2 regions of the Psychrobacillus sp. FSL W7-1457 genome follow, and region 1 is predicted to be linked to the other one. Evidence: predicted binding sites of a transcription regulator. Region 1 holds the regulator's gene; the other holds the start of a gene.
The links. Region 1 encodes Rex, which represses fermentation and respiration genes when NADH is low (regulators of the CRP and FNR family bind a similar motif). Its sites were predicted from a motif close to TTGTGAAATATTTCACAA; they were not measured.

Region 1 (3,422 bases):
TTGCACATCGTCTCCAGAGAACAGGAAGCGACCTAGTACATTGCGAACATCCTTTTCATTCATGAGAGGCCATTCATCCCATAGCTCTTTCAAAACGGTTTTATTGCCGGAAAGAGCTGCCTGTTCCTGGTCATAGTAACCAAATTGCACATTCGTCCCGTATTGAATATGCCCGCCAGCAGATGGAAGCTGCTTCATAATTGTTTTCAGCAAGGTGGATTTACCGACGCCATTCGGTCCAACTAATGCAATCCGGTCCTGCTTGTACACAGAAAATGAGATGTTAGAGGAGACGGTTTTATTGGAGTAGCCAACTGCCACGTCCTCTAAGCGCAAAACGTCGTTACCACTAGGCCGGTCGATGGTAAAACCGAAGTTAGCAGATTTTTCATCGCCATCAGGTGCATCCATCCAGTCTGTCTTCTCGATTACCTTTCTTCGAGACTGCGCCATCTTGGTTGTGGAGGCACGAGCCAGGTTACGACTAACAAAATCCTCTAGCTTTGCCTTTTCCTCTTGTTGCTTCTCATACTTCTTTTTATCCAGCTCATAATTTTTTGCCTTTTGCGTTAAATAGGCACTGTAGTTACCAACGTATCTCGTAACATTATGGCGAGAAACCTCGTACACTAGATTTACTACCTGATCTAGGAAGTACCGGTCATGGGATACGATTAAAATGGCTCCACTATAGTTTTTCAAATAGTTTTCTAAGAAGCTGAGTGTTTGGATATCCAAATGGTTTGTAGGCTCATCGAGTATGAGTAAATCGGGCTTACTTAATAGCATTTTAGCTAAAGCTAGGCGCGTTTTTTGTCCGCCAGATAAGGCTTGTACAGGCTTGTCATAGTCGTCCGGGAAAAACTGCATCCCATGTAAGATAGAGCGGATGTCAGATTCAAAGCGATAGCCACCAGCCTCGTTAAATGCAAGCTGTAACTCGTCATATGTAGCAGCTACTTTAGCGTAGGCTTCTGAATCCTCATAGACAGCAGGGTCAGCCATTTGGGCTTCTAATGAACGTAATTCTTTTTCGGAGTCTATTAAATGACTGAAGATGGATTTCATTTCCTCCCAAATGGTCAGCTTGGATTCTAAACCGGCATGCTGTTCTAAGTAGCCTAGTCTAATATTTTTTGGCAGGATAATGTCACCGGAATCATAGGACATTTCTCCAGCAATTATTTTAAGTAAGGTAGATTTCCCAGCACCGTTACGACCGACTAGTGCAACTCGGTCACGGTCTTGAACCTCTAGCTTTACGTTTGTTAATATATCTTCCCCGTTAAAGGATTTAGTTACTTGGTTTACTTGTAAAACGATCACGATTATTTGCACCTCAATTCTATCCTAAGTGTAATAGATAGGACTTGTCGTTGCAACGTTCTCCCTTTACAATGAAAGAAAGGTAACGTGAAAAAATGAATTTGCCTTATACATTAGGAGGATACTTATGAAACGTGATGTACCTCGCATTCCTCAAGCGACGATGAAACGACTTCCTTTATATTATAGATTTTTGCAAAGCTTTCACAATGCAGAGCATAAACGTATTTCATCCCAACAGCTAAGTGAAGCGATGAAAATCGACTCGGCAACCATCCGGAGAGACTTTTCTCATTTTGGTGCATTAGGTAAAAAAGGCTATGGCTACGATGTACCCCATCTACTAGAGTTTTTCAGAAAAACATTAGATCAAGACGAAGCCGCGAAGGTTGCATTGATAGGTGTTGGTAGCTTAGGGACAGCATTTGTAAAATATAATTTCCAAAAAAATCATAATACTAGAATAGTAGTCGCATTTGATACGAAGGCACCACTCGAAGGAACCATTATTAGCGATATCCCAGTTTTTCATTCCAGTGTGATGCTAGAAAAACTGAAGGAATACGGAATTGAATTAGTCATTTTCACTCTTCCAAGCCGTTCTGCCCAAGAGGTGGCCAACCTCCTAGTTGGATCAGATGTAAAAGGGATTTTAAATTTCACCCCTGTTCCAATCAGCACACCGGATGAGATTCGCGTACATACGATTGACCTTTCCGTAGAACTTCAAACACTAATCTATATGATTCGAAACGATATATAAGAAAAGCGAAACCGCCTATGTCTGCCCCGACAGGCAAATGGGGAAATGCGAGGAGGCAGTTCCTCAGCCACCGAAGTATTTTCCCACAAAAATATCTAAGAAATAAGCCTTCGACTATAATTTAGTCGAAGGCTTATTCGTATATTCTCTAGCAAGAAGGGAATAAATGACAAGGTCGATATAGCGTCCCATTTCAAATTCATGTTCCCTTAGAACACCATCTCTGTGAAAGCCTAGCTTACTTACTAGGTGAAGGGATGCATCGTTTTCTGACGTAATTTGAGCTTCAATTTTGTTTGCGTTTAACTCTAAAAAGGCAAAGTGAATAATAGCCTTTAATGTCTCCGTCATAATTCCCTTTCCCCATGATTCAGGGGAGAGGTCATATCCTATTTCTATCCGGTTATGTTCAACCTCATAGTTTAAGTAACCACACGTACCAATCACTTTTTTGTTTACTTTCTTTTCTATTACCCAACGCAAACCAGTTTGCTCCAAAAATATTTTCTCGTACCAACTAATCTCGCCTTTTGCATCTTCAATAGAAGTAAACGGATCGAGTGGCATGTGCTGTACAACATTTTCATTGGCATACAATTCTAGAATGTCGTCGGAGTCTTGCTCGGTTGCCTTTCGGAGAATAAGTCTTTCCGTTTCTATTGTAGGAAATTTGGTAAATGAAAAAGTCATAATGATTCCTCCTTATTGCAACATTTCTGCTAATCTTTCAAAGAAGTTAATAATTTCTTCATTATATAGTTGTGCAATTACTACGAATCCATTTAAAAGCATATGGGCAATAATAGAAGTAATGATTCGTTTTGTCTTATAATAAATGAATGCGAATATAAAACCAGACACAGCATATATTAGTATGTGCGTAAACTCAAAATGGATGACTGCAAAGGACAGTGAGCTTATAAGTGCTGCTACAAAGAAGTTTGTTTTAGGTAATAATGTTCCGAAAATGATACGACGGAAGATGAGCTCTTCTAAGATTGGGGCAAAGAATACGATAGAGAAAAAAACAAAGGGCACCGAACTAGCTAGTTCCATGAAGTCTTGTGTATTTTCAGAACCGGGCTCGATTCCAAAAAACTTGATCTCAATATTAGCAGCAAGGGCCTGGCCGTACAAAACCATTATGAATCCCAATACTCCCCAGGCAACTGATTTAAGTGTGCTCGAAGCTTGTCCCTTTAAAGGTCGGATAAAGCTCTTGTCTTTTCGTATGATAAGTAAAGTGATGATTGTTGCAGTTCCCATTCCGATGAAAGTCCACCAGCCGTTAGCCAGTAACATAGGATTTTCCAGGTTATAGTATTTAAAAGCC
Region 2 (3,422 bases), 1.6 Mb from region 1:
TACCTCCAATAATTTTCGGGATGATCACATACCAAACCATATACGCTGGTAATAACCAGAAGTATACTAATGGGTGACCGAAATACCAGAAAAGTGTACGAGAGAGTAAAACATCGATTTTATCTACCCAGCCTAAAGACCAGGGGATTAATTGGAATACTACCTCAACTGCTACACCAAGTGAACAAATAATCCACATAGTTAAATTTACAATAACCATAAAAGTTAATAATGGGCTAGGTTGCTTTGGATTTGCTTTACGCCATTCCATATATTTCATGATCAAGCCAGCTCCGCCAATCCATGAGCCTACTACAACTAATGCCATCCCAACATAGAAAATCCAATGCGCTTGAAGTGGTGCATAAAAAGTATACAACACAGATGCTTCGTTTAATAAAACCATTACTGCAGCAGCAGTAGTGCCGGTTGTCATTGTCCAAAAACCAATCCAACCTAGTGTTCTCTGTTTATCTGTTAATGTGCCGGAAGTACGGCTAACAGCAGCAATTTGAAAACCAAATATAAAGTAAGTAGTTAAAATAAGTCCTAATAAAACACCATGAACAGTTAATAATTGATAGTAACCTATACCCCAAGGAAGGGTGAATTGCCCAGAACGTACAAGGGTTTGTAAGAGTCCGCAAAGTCCTCCTATTAATAGTGCAATAAAAGCTACATGAATATGAGCCATTGCAAGCTTGCCATCACGACGGTCAACTTTCACAAAGCTTTGGGCTTTTTCTGTTATTGTTGCCATGTTACTCAACCACCTTTAACTTCGATGTCATAGACGTGTGTCCTACACCGCAATATTCGTTACATAAAACTAAATACTCTCCAGCTTTATCTACAGTTGTTACATATTCTGAAACGTAACCTGGTTCAAGCATCATATTAATATTTGTATCTACTATCTGAAAGCCATGTATAACGTCTTTCGTTGTTGCTATAAATTTAACCGTAGAACCTAGTGGAACTTCAAATTCTTGTGGGTTATAAAAGAATGCGGATGCAACTACTACTATCTCATAATCCCATTCTTTACCTTCTACTTTGTGAACTCCTGGGTTATTGAATGGAGCAATCTCGTCTACTCGCTCAGGATCAATATATACTTTTGCACTTGGTGGATGTGAACCATAGTGGAAGGCGCTAAAACCAACTATTATTAAAAATAAAACTAGTGAACTAACTCCAAATGTTATCCACCATTTTTCATACTTGTGAATATGCATAACCTTTAACCTCCATTAGTTTAAAATCTGTCAATAAATAAATAGAATGCAAAAAACCAAGTGACTAATATAAATAAACCGACAACGCTAACTGAAATGAGCGTCCCTTTTAGTTCTGGTTCTTTATTTTGTTTTTTGGACATTTGTCTTACACCTCCAAAACTTTCCTTCTTTTTCTATAGGTACATCATAAATTTAAAAAAACAAAGTTGATGTGATATTTATCACACATACAAAGGTTATATGTGAAGATACTGTGAAATAATTTGAAAGTAACAGAAAAACAAATAGGGAATGTGATAAAAGTTATGATTTACGTTATTTTTTATCGGGGTAATTGAAGTGTATAGAAGGATCAACGTACTTTTATGTTGGCTTTGTTAAAGAGTAGGGTTGATTTTATGATGCAAAGTAAATTCCATTTATTGATTGGAGCGCCAGACGGCGACTCCCTCTTAAAATGTAGTCGTACCAATGGTTTCATTACGTATTTTAAAGTGAAAAAAATTTTTTTAACTCGTCTAACTGATCTTTTGCACCCTTATTAAACCACTTATTAAAAATATTGGAAACGAAGGCTGTGCTCCGCTAAAAATCTTGGTTAAAAATTCCATAAATATACTATTCTTGGATGCACTCTGTTTCTCTGCAGAACTTATGATGACGTACCCTCCCATATCTCTTTGCGTCGCACGCATACATTCCTTCGTTCGGTCTAGTCATAAGGCAGAGGCCGGCTATGCTCCAGCAGGGACTTGAAGTCGAATGTCGCGGTTGTGCCAGCTCTCTATGTCATCCAACTAAGTTAAACAACTAATGAAATGGTTCACGCTGCCGTTTGAAGAACAGTCAGGTCTTGTATCATGCGTTCTGACTGAAACATCTGTTTCTTCGTACAGAGGCCATGTGCGATTTTTAATAGTTTGCCACATAAGACCACCATGGCTTCTTTCTTTCTTAAAGGGTTTACTGGGCGTTCAATATAATAATGATACAGTGCCTTAAAGGCAGGATTGTAACGAATCATAGGCAAGATGGCTCGGAAGAGGGCTGCACGCAATTTTCTGCGTCCTCGTTTAGAAATCTTCTTTTGTCCCTTTTGTTCACCCGAGGAGTTCTCCCGTAATGTCAGTCCCGCTAGTTTGATAATTTGGCGTGGACTATGAAAGTTAGTGAACGGCCCTACCTCTGATAACAGCTCGACGGCTGTATTGGGGCCGCCCCCCTCGATAGATACCAAAAAGAGATAATCGGGCATATTCTGAGCGATTTCTTGTAACCGTTCTGCCAGTAATTCATACTGTTGTTGAACGAGTCTATATTGCATAACCAAGGTATGAATCTCAAATCGAGCCATCTCCAGGCCTTCGGTCAACCCGATCGAGATTTCAGCGGCTTCCTTGAGTTTAACTATTTTGGGAGAAGAGACACACTTTAACCCAGCAACCTCTTTGTAGAAAGGGAGTAGCTCCGCCACTTCTTTTTCTCGAAGGTCCTCTGGTAATGGTGTTTTCTCCAGCACTGCCAGGGCGGTTTTCCCGATGTCTTTAAAGACATGTTGGAATTCTGGGAAGAACCGATCTGTCCATCGAATGATTCGATTGGTAATGATGCCAAGCTCTTTCTGAAGCGAGGCGCGATGGGATGCACCATTGCGCAGTTCCGCTTCGATGCCTTCTAAAATGCGTGGGAAGCTGAACCGCCCATCGCGGATTAGCTTGGCGATGACCATCGCATCCTTCACATCGTTCTTTGTCTGTAGATTGTCATCCAATTCTTTGGATTTCTTCACGTGACTAGGATTCACAAGCACATAGCGGATGCCATGCGCTGTTAAATGGGCCGCTAGGTTCATCCAGTAGTGTCCCGTTGGTTCGAACCCAACAAGGATTTCTGATTTCTCGTGTTTGTTTTTTAATGCGAGTAGCTGTTCATAGAAGGTCGTAAATCCTTCTGCCGACTGTCTGATAGGGAATGACTTATGCAATACTCGTCCACGGTCGTCTACAGCACATGCGTAATGTTTGCGCTTGGCGATATCGATCCCAATGACCAACGTCTTTTCACTCACTTGATTAATTTTATGATTCGTACTATTATTCATAAGAGGCCCTCCTATATATGTTTTGAGTATTCAATTGGTTGTTGTTACTCTAGCATCATATAAGAGGGTTCTTTTTTTTT

Region 2: a site for Rex is predicted at 1,451-1,468, ahead of NSQ95_RS08405 (cytochrome c oxidase subunit 2A). Genes of this name have one in related genera too.

The regions. Positions count from the first base shown of each region.
Region 1 covers NZ_CP151993.1:3,391,122-3,394,543, reverse strand. The annotation lists gene NSQ95_RS16585 (ABC-F family ATP-binding cassette domain-containing protein) at 1-1,326, opposite strand, end outside; gene NSQ95_RS16580 (redox-sensing transcriptional repressor Rex) at 1,454-2,089, shown strand; gene NSQ95_RS16575 (GNAT family protein) at 2,204-2,779, opposite strand; gene NSQ95_RS16570 (type II CAAX endopeptidase family protein) at 2,792-3,422, opposite strand, start outside.
Region 2 covers NZ_CP151993.1:1,757,834-1,761,255, forward strand. The annotation lists gene NSQ95_RS08395 (b(o/a)3-type cytochrome-c oxidase subunit 1) at 1-760, opposite strand, end outside; gene NSQ95_RS08400 (cytochrome B5) at 762-1,238, opposite strand; gene NSQ95_RS08405 (cytochrome c oxidase subunit 2A) at 1,259-1,381, opposite strand; gene NSQ95_RS08410 (IS110 family transposase) at 2,065-3,342, opposite strand.